DNA from 4 places in the Nocardioides marmoraquaticus genome. Region 1 is predicted to be linked to each of the others. Evidence: riboswitches for the same ligand, from Rfam matches in the RefSeq annotation. Region 1 holds a riboswitch; each other region holds the start of a gene.

Evidence for each region. Region 1 has a riboswitch for cyclic di-AMP ahead of ACYU8I_RS00020 (transglycosylase family protein). Riboswitches for the same ligand answer to the same signal wherever they lie in the genome.
Region 2: another riboswitch for cyclic di-AMP. It lies ahead of ACYU8I_RS03620 (C40 family peptidase); the one in region 1 lies ahead of ACYU8I_RS00020 (transglycosylase family protein).
Region 3: another riboswitch for cyclic di-AMP. It lies ahead of ACYU8I_RS04430 (C40 family peptidase); the one in region 1 lies ahead of ACYU8I_RS00020 (transglycosylase family protein).
Region 4: another riboswitch for cyclic di-AMP. It lies ahead of ACYU8I_RS07230 (transglycosylase family protein); the one in region 1 lies ahead of ACYU8I_RS00020 (transglycosylase family protein).

Annotation. Positions count from the first base shown of each region.
Region 1 is NZ_BAAHAA010000001.1:1,989-4,176, forward strand. It holds gene ACYU8I_RS00015 (PPOX class F420-dependent oxidoreductase) at 111-509, opposite strand; gene ACYU8I_RS00020 (transglycosylase family protein) at 608-1,207, opposite strand; cyclic di-AMP (ydaO/yuaA leader) riboswitch at 1,211-1,363, opposite strand; gene ACYU8I_RS00025 (pirin family protein) at 1,527-2,188, shown strand, end outside.
Region 2 is NZ_BAAHAA010000003.1:156,883-159,070, forward strand. It holds gene ACYU8I_RS03615 (hypothetical protein) at 1-265, opposite strand, end outside; gene ACYU8I_RS03620 (C40 family peptidase) at 207-1,238, opposite strand; cyclic di-AMP (ydaO/yuaA leader) riboswitch at 1,251-1,400, opposite strand; gene ACYU8I_RS03625 (hypothetical protein) at 1,559-1,765, opposite strand; gene ACYU8I_RS03630 (DEDD exonuclease domain-containing protein) at 1,946-2,188, shown strand, end outside.
Region 3 is NZ_BAAHAA010000004.1:99,844-102,031, reverse strand. It holds gene ACYU8I_RS04440 (hemerythrin domain-containing protein) at 1-35, opposite strand, end outside; gene ACYU8I_RS04435 (hypothetical protein) at 71-490, opposite strand; gene ACYU8I_RS04430 (C40 family peptidase) at 549-1,031, opposite strand; cyclic di-AMP (ydaO/yuaA leader) riboswitch at 1,050-1,187, opposite strand; gene ACYU8I_RS04425 (FUSC family protein) at 1,328-2,188, shown strand, end outside.
Region 4 is NZ_BAAHAA010000007.1:65,547-67,734, reverse strand. It holds gene ACYU8I_RS07235 (MMPL family transporter) at 1-691, shown strand, start outside; cyclic di-AMP (ydaO/yuaA leader) riboswitch at 822-945, shown strand; gene ACYU8I_RS07230 (transglycosylase family protein) at 965-1,516, shown strand; gene ACYU8I_RS07225 (hypothetical protein) at 1,768-2,188, opposite strand, start outside.

The DNA of each region.
Region 1 (2,188 bases):
CTCCCGCATCAGATGACGCCCGCGCACCGATCGAGCAGCAGGTCGAGGTGGCCGTCTCCCGGGACGCCGCGCTGCACCAACGTCACGTGGGCCGCGGACCGACCTGACGCTCAGCCCCAGGGCGCGTGGACCGAGTCGGCGGCGATGGTGAGCACCAGGCGCTCGCCGGCGCCGCCGCCGAAGCCGGGATAGGGCCGACCGAGGTAGCGCTGCGACAACGCGTCGATGTGCTCGGCGGCCCCCTCGGTCGTCGTCGCGACCACACGGCCGCGCACGGCCCAGTACCGGCCCGGCGCATCGGGGTCGGCGAGCGCGACGGCCACGCGCGGGTCGCGGGCGACGTTGCGCGCCTTCTGGTGCGTGGTCACGGTGTTGACGACCACGTGCTCGCCGTCGGTGTCGCACCAGGTCTCCGTCACCTGCGGCGAGCCGTCGGGCATCAGTGTGGTGAGGAAGCAGCGCGCGCGACCGCGCAGCAGGTCGAGGAGGTCAGACGGGAGGCTCGTCACCTCCCCATCGTGCCAGTGGGGCACCGACGCCACCGCCCCGAGCGGGCCGGCGTGACCGGACCTCTCCCTAGGTCTGCGAGGTCCGGTCACGCCCGTGCTCAGGGCAGCCGCAGGCGCTGACCCACCTGGATGACGTCGGGGTCGACCAGGGTGCCGCGGTTGGCGGCGAACAGGGCTAGCCAGCCTCCGTCGACCCCCTGGCTGCCGGCGATGCGCGCCAGGGTGTCGCCGCTGCGGACGACGTAGCTGCCCCCCGACGCCGACGCCGGCGCCGACCGCTCGGCGCCGGACCGCGACGGACGGCTCTCGCGCGCCTGCCCGGGCGACCCGGCGGCGTCGGACTGCCCGAGGCCGAGCCTCGCCGAGCAGGCCGGCCAGGCGCCCCAGCCCTGGCCGTCGAGCACGCGCTCGGCGACGGCGATCTGCTGGGCGCGCGTGGCCAGGTCGGCGCGCGGCGCGTACTGCTTGCCGCCGTACCCGACCCACGTGGGCTGGTGGAACTGCAGGCCGCCGTAGTAGCCGTTGCCGGTGTTGATCCGCCAGTTGCCGCTCGACTCGCACTGGGCCAGCCGGTCCCAGGTGTCGCCCGAGGCGGCCTCGGCCGGCGACGCGACGAGCGCGGGCGCGGCGACGACGGCCGCGGAGGCGACCAGGGTCCCGAGAGCCCGGCGGAGGCGTGCAGGTGCGTGGTGTCGCATGGGTGTGTCCCTCTCCGGCGCCTGCGAGGTCAGCTGTCGGGTTCGGGCAGAGAGGTCGTGCGTGCCCGGCGCGGCGTGCGCGCTTCACCCCGAGACAACCCGAGGGCTGTCGTGGTGCGTCGGGTCCCCCGCTCCCGTCCGGTCCGAGATCGAGGACGGCCCCGGGTGGTGGACGGGACTCGGCGCGAGCCCCCGGGGCAGCAGGTGGAAAGCGTCCACGCTACCCCGCGGGCAGAACCGGGCCCAGAACCGGTTGAGCAACGGGGAGGTCCGTGCCATCATGTAGATGAACTCTCAACTACGCGTGCCAGGGAGCGCCATGAGCACCGTGCAGATCACCCCCGAGGTCGACGTCCGGCGAGCCGAGGACCGCTACCGGACGGACGTCGGGTGGCTGGACTCGAAGCACTCGTTCTCCTTCGGCCACCACCACGACCACCGCAACACCCACCACGGGCTGCTGCTGGTCAACAACGACGACGCCGTCGACCCCGGCACGGGCTTCGACACCCACCCGCACCGCGACATGGAGATCGTGACGTGGGTGCTGCGGGGTTCGCTGGTGCACCAGGACTCCACCGGGCACAACGGCGTGATCTACCCCGGCCTCGCCCAGCGGATGAGCGCCGGCACCGGCATCCTGCACTCCGAGAAGAACGACTCCTGGCGCACCCACGCCGACACCCACGCCGGCGCCCCGCAGGACCCCGTGCACTTCGTGCAGATGTGGGTCGTGCCCGACGAGCGCAGCGTGACGCCGGGCTACGAGCAGCTCGAGCTGCCCCACGACCTGCTCGACGGTCGGCTCCACCCGGTCGCCTCCGGCATGGCCCACCACGCCGACGACACCGCCATCCGCATCCACAACCGGTACGCCGCCCTGCACGCCGCCCGGCTCCGACCGGGCCAGTCGGTGCAGCTGCCCGAGGCGCCGTACCTGCACCTGTTCGTGCCGGTCGGCGCGGTCGCCCTGGAGGGCGC
Region 2 (2,188 bases), on a different contig from region 1:
TCGCCACCGCGGCCGCGGCCTCGACGTCACGGTCGTCGATCGCCTGCTCGAGACGTCGGAGCACGGTGGCGGCGCCGTCCTCGACGGCGCCACCGCCGGCGGTGGCGCCACGCGGTGGCTCCAGCTCGGTCCCGCGCTCGCACCCGGTCAGCAGCCCCAGGGCGAGCGCGAGGACGAGCAGGAGCGTCCGCGCGAGCAGCAGCGCGTCAGCCCGGACGGACCGCGCCGGAGTACGGCATGTCGTGGAGACCCGAGACCTGGACACCGGAGCCGGGGTTCAGCGCGTTGACGACCTGGCCGTTGCCGACGTACATGCCGACATGGCTGATCGGGCTGTAGTAGAAGACCAGGTCACCAGGCTGCAGCTCGCTCTCGGAGACGGGCGTGCCTGCAGCGTACTGCGCCTGCGAGTTGTGCGGCAGCGAGACGCCCTCGGTCGCCCAGGCCGCCATCGTCAGGCCGGAGCAGTCGAAGGCGTCGGGCCCGGCAGCGCCCCAGACGTAGGACTTGCCGACCTGCGCCATGGCGTAGGCCACGGCACCGCTGGAGACCTGCTCGGCCTGCTGCTCGGCGCGCTCGTCCTCGAGCGAGGCGAGCCGGCCCTGGGCGGCGCCGAGCTCGGCGCCGGCGCGCTCGGCGCGCTTGCCGGCGTCGCGCGCAGCGGCACGACGCTCCTGGAGCACCTCGCGGACCGCGGCCCGACGCTCGACCAGCTCGACGCGGGTCGTCTCGGTCTCCTGCAGCGCCGAGGAGGTGTCGCCGGCGTCCTCGGTGACGAGGGCGACGCCGGCGAGCAACCGCTCGGAGGTCGCGGGCATCGAGGTCGACGCGACAGGGACGACGTCGGCCGCGGGGGTGCCGGAGCCGGCGGCACCGGCGGCGGTGCCGTGCTCGACGAGGACGCCGCGGGCCACGCGCTCGCGCAGGTCGGCGGTGCGCTCGCGCTGCTCCTCGATGCGCTGCGTCAGGCGCTCGACCTTCTGCTTGCTGGCACCGGCGCGGGCCTGGGCACGCTCGTGGGTGGTCGCGCGCTCGCCGGCGAGCCGGTCGAGACGGTCGACCTGGGCCTGCGCCCGGTCGATCCTGGCGTCGAGGTCCGCGGCGCCCGCGGGGGCGGCGAGCAGGCCGGAGCCCGCGAGACCGAGGGCCAGCGCGGCGACGGTCGGGACCGCGGCACGACGGGTGAGTGGCGTGCGTTCCGCACGGTGGGCAGGGCGGTACTTCCGGCCGTCGGTCACGAGCGGACGGTCTCCTCTTTGTGTCGACGCCTACCAGGTGAGCTGACGGGTTCGGGCCCAAAGAACGCCCTACCGGATCGGCCCCACCGCAGGTGGTGCGTCACCCGGATTCACCCCGTGGACCGGTGGCTCGGCACGAGGCCGACCCGCCGTTCCGGTTGGGTCCCCGGCTCCTTCGCCAGCACCCCCCGGCACGGCTTCGGACTCGGCGCGGCCCCCGAGCACGCCGGGCGGCGCGCTGGTGCGGGGACCAACAAGCGCGAGACCCTAGGCCACCCCGTGGGGCGGATCCAAGTCGGCGCCTCGCGACGTGAGCCGTCTCACGCCGTCTCGACGTCGGGACCGGAGACCGGCAGCACCATCCGCAGCGGCGGCACCAGGCCCGACCCGGCGAGCACCTCGAGGGCGTGCCGCTCCTCCTCGTCGAAGGCCAGCTCGGGCGGTGGGCCGAGCAGCGCGGTCACCACGCAGTCGTGGCAGGCGGGGCCGCGCACCAGGCAGGCGTCGCAGTCGATGTGCAGGCTCATGGCGTGCTCCTCGGAGGTCTCGGTCCGGTCGGGGAAGGGACCGGTGCGACGCACGCTGGCAGGGACCACCGACAACCCGTGCCGGGCCCAGCCGTGCGAGCGGCGCCGACGCGTGTTGCGGCACAGGGTTGTCGGTGCGGGCGCCTAGCGTCGGGCGACGTGACCAGGTGGGACGCCCAGATGAGCTTCGACGAGCTCGGCCGCCCCCTGCGCGAGACCACGTTCTGCGTGGTCGACCTGGAGACGACCGGGGGCTCGGCGGCCGCGGGCTCCATGATCACCGAGATCGGCGCGGTCAAGGTCCGTGCCGGCGAGGTGCTCGGCGAGTTCCAGACCCTGGTCAACCCGCACACGGCGATCCCCCCGTTCATCGCGGTCCTGACGGGCATCACCGACGCCATGGTCGCGCAGGCCCCCCCGGTC
Region 3 (2,188 bases), on a different contig from region 1:
AGCGCAGGCACGGTCGCGGGGGCGGGGTCGGGCACGTCGTCCAGGCTAGGAGAGGACGCGGACGACCCGCTCAGACGGGCGGGGCGGGGAGCAGCGCGGCGAGCCAGTCGACGAGCGGGCGCAGCGACAGGTCGCCGGCGACAGCGGTGTCGACCCCCGCGTAGCGCAGCGCGACCAGGGCGCCGGTCAGCAGGGCGGCGACGAGCCCGAGGGCCGCGGTGACTCCGCCGGCGGTGCCGGGCCGGCTGGCGCGGGCCAGCCCGATGACGCTGAGGACGACGGCCAGCACGGCCAGGGCGACCGCGATCCCGAGGTTGGCGCGCCACAGCGAGGAGACGAGGGCGGCGAGGCCCGCGAGGAGGCCGAGGGTGGCGGGCACGGTGGTGCGCGCGGGGACCTCGGGCGAGGCGACGAAGAGCTGGTCGAGCGCCCCGAGGGGGTGCTCGACGGTCGTGGGGGCGACCTGCGCGTCGGGACCGGGAGGGGTCATGAGGGCAGGCTAGGACCGGCGCGGCCGCCGGGACGGCAGCCGCGCCGGTCTCGGGGCATCAGCGCAGGGTGCCGCCGAACCAGCTCGACGTCCACGGCGACGCCTTCGAGACCCGCTTGCCCGAGCTGGGGGAGTGCAGCATGTGCACCTTGCCCTTCGAGCGGCCGAGGAAGATCGCGGCGTGGTAGACCCGGCCGCCGTTGTGGAAGAACATCAGGTCGCCGCGCTTGAGGTTCGACTTGGCGACGCGGCGCACCGCGCCGGCCTGGGCGCCGGAGGTGCGGGGAACGCTGACGCCGGCCTTGCGGAAGCTGTAGTAGATGAGGCCGGAGCAGTCGAAGGCGCTGGGGCCCGCCGCGCCGTAGCGGTAGGGGTCGCCCTTCTGGTTCAGCGCGATGCCGGTGGCGTTGGAGATCTTCTTCGCACGGGAAGCGGCGTGGGCGTCGCCCACGGGGCTGGCGAGCAGCAGGCCGAGCGCCATGACGACCACGAGGAGGAGCTGGGCGGGGATGCGCAGGGCAGGGTGCAGGGCAGGGAGCACGGGGGAGCCTTTCCCACGCCTGCGAGGTGAGCTGTCGGGTTGGAGCCGGGAAAGTGCTCTGCCGTCGTGAGACGACTTCACCCCTAGCGCGACCGGGCGGACCCGGTCGGCGCGGTGGAACGTGTGGTTCCCCCACTCCTGCCCCGTCGATCTCGGTCGGACCTCGCGTCGGTGGGCAGGACTCGGCGTACCGGCGAGGGGTGCGATGTCGCCGGAGCAGCGTAGGGCCTGACGACCACCACGGTCCAGGGAACGGTGCGACCGGTGGGGCACGGGTGCCGGGGTACGTGCCCCGGGTGGTGACCAGCGTCTCGACCGAGCCCGTGCAGCGGCTGCGCCGCCGGGTCGACCCGGTCCGCGTCGTCGACCAGGTGCAGATCGTCAAGACGGCCCTGGCCGGTGGTCTGGCGTGGTGGCTGGCGACCGACGTGGGCCAGCTCGACCAGGCCTTCCTCGCACCGTGGGCGGCGGTGCTCGTGGTGCACTCGACGATCTACAAGACCGTCTCGCGCGGCACCCAGCAGGTGGCGGCGACGTTCTTCGCGGTCTTCCTGGCCTTCTCCGTCGGCACGCTGTTCGGCATCGAGCCGTGGAGCCTCGGGCTGGTCATCCTGGTCGGCTTCATGCTAGGGCAGCTGCCGTGGGTCAAGGAGGAGGCCGGCACGATCGCGACGACCGGGCTCGTCACGCTGGCCACCGGGTCGACCGACCAGATGGAGCTGCTGTCGAGCCGGCTCGTCGACACCGCGGTCGGCGTCGCGGTCGGCCTGGCGGTCAACCTGCTGGTCTGGCCGCCGCTGCGCGACCGCGCGGCGTGGTCGTGGGCCGAGCAGCTGCCCGGCCAGCTCGCCGACGTGCTGGGGGCGATGGCCCGCGGCGCCGGCGACGGCCTGACCACCGACGAGACCGACGAGTGGGTGCGCGACATCCGCCGCGTCGACCTCCACGTCGACCAGGCGTGGCGGCTGCTGTGGCAGGCGCGCGAGAGCGGTCGCTTCAACCCGCGCCGCTCCCGACCCACCGGCTGGGCCGACCTCAAGAAGATGCTGCACGAGCTCGAGCAGGGCATCGCCGACTGCCTCAGCATGGCGCGCACGATGCGGCGCAGCGTCGAGGAGGACACCCCGTGGGACGTCGAGTTCCGCGAGCGGTGGTGC
Region 4 (2,188 bases), on a different contig from region 1:
CGGCGTCACCGGCCAGACCGCGATCCAGACCGACGTCTCCGACCGGCTCGGCGAGGCCCTGCCGATCTACCTGGCCGTCGTCGTGGGCCTGGCGTTCCTGCTGCTGATGCTCGTCTTCCGCTCGCTGCTGGTGCCCGTGACCGCCACCCTGGGCTTCCTGCTCTCGGTGCTGGCGACCCTCGGCGCGACCGTCGCGATCTTCCAGGAGGGCACGTTCGGGCTCGTCGAGGGCCAGCCGCTGGTGAGCTTCGCCCCGATCGTCGTCATCGGCATCGTCTTCGGCCTGGCGATGGACTACCAGGTGTTCCTGGTCAGCCGGATGCGCGAGGCACACGTGCACGGCATGTCGGCGCGCGAGGCCGTCGTCGACGGGTTCCGCAACTCGGCACGGGTCGTGACCGCGGCCGCGACCATCATGATCTCGGTCTTCGGCGCCTTCATCCTCGAGCACGACCCGCTCATCCAGTCGATCGGCTTCGCGCTCGCCGCGGCGGTGTTCCTCGACGCCTTCGTCGTGCGCATGGCGCTCGTCCCGGCGCTGATGTACCTGCTGGGCGAGCGGGCCTGGTGGCTGCCGCGCTGGCTCGACCGCCTCCTGCCCGAGCTCGACGTCGAGGGCGAGAAGCTCGCGGTCGACCCGCCGCGCACCGAGCGGCCGGGCAAGCACCGCGCGGAGCCGGTCCGGGCCTGACGGCACCGAAGGTCCAGACCGAGTTTTGGCACCGGGCCCGGTCGGTCTACTGTCCTCCCAGCCCCGGTGCCACCGGGGCCGACCTGCGCGCCCCGCCGAATCCTGTCCACGCGCCGGTCCACCACCGGCACCACATCCGGGCAGGAGCGGGGGAACCACTTCCCCGGGCGCACCGCGACAGCGGTCGTCCTCTGGGGTGAAGCCACGCGAGTGGCCGGGCTCCTCGGCCCGAACCCGACAGCTAACTCCGCAGGCGCGACGGAGGACCCCACCATGCGCAAGCTCGTCGTGTCGCTGCTCGCTGCCCTGGCAGTCGTGCTGCCCGCCCTCGCGATCACCACCCCCGCCCAGGCCGCCACCGCGGTCGCCACCTCGTCCGCGTCTCCCGAGGGCACCGAGCCCACGGAGCAGGAGCAGGCCGCTGCCGAGAAGGCTGCTGCTGACAAGGCTGCTGCCGCCCAGCAGAAGGCGGCCAAGGAGAAGGCCGCGAAGAAGAAGGCCGCCGCCCAGAAGGCCGCCAAGGCCCGCGCCGCCAAGAAGCGCGCCGCCAAGAAGCGCGCCGCCAAGCGTCAGGCGCAGGTGCGGGTGTGGAACCGCCTCGCGCACTGCGAGTCGACCAGCCGCTGGGCCGTCAACACCGGCAACGGCTACTACGGCGGGCTCCAGATCAGCCCCGGCACCTGGCGCGCCTTCGGCGGCCAGCGCTTCGCCGGCCTCCCGCACCGCGCCACCAAGTCCGAGCAGATCACGGTCGGCAAGCGCATCAAGGCCGGCCAGGGCTGGGGCGCCTGGCCCTCCTGCTCGCGCCGCCTCGGCCTGCGCTGACCCCACTCCCCCCGCCGAGAAGTCACTCCCTGACCGGCGAGAAGTCACTCCCTGACCCGCGAGAAGTCACTGCCTGACCGGCGAGAAGTCACTGCCTGTCAGGCCAGAGGCCAGGGACTGACCCCTCGACCGCCAGGCACTGACACCTCGACCGTCAGGGACTGACCCCTCGACCGTCAGGCACTGACCCCTCGACCGTCAGGGACTGACCCCTCGACCGTCAGGGACTGACCCCTCGGCGGGGAGGGGGGTCAGCCGCGGGCGGCGCCGTAGCCCAGCAGGGCGGCGAGGCCCAGGGCGCTGCGGGGGGCCCAGCCGGTGCGCCACAGGCCGCCGTGGGCGGCGGCGTACGCCTCGTCGCGCCACGGCTCGTCGTGACGTGGCCCGCCGTCGGTGTGCAGGTCGTGCACCAGCAGCGCCGCCATCAGCACGTGCGAGGTGGCGGGCTCGAAGACCTCGACGCCGAACCGGTGCGCCCCGGCGTACGCCGCCGCCAGCGCTCGGTTCTTGACGACCGAGCGGGTGCGCGTCGGCGGGGCGACGTTCATCGAGACCAGCGTGCCGTCGTGGCGCGCAGCGGTGGCGCGCCAGCGCTGCAGCCGCTTGGCCAGGGCGTAGTTGGGGCCCTGCTGCGGGACCAGCGAGTCGTTGACGCCGGGGTCGGCGCCGGCG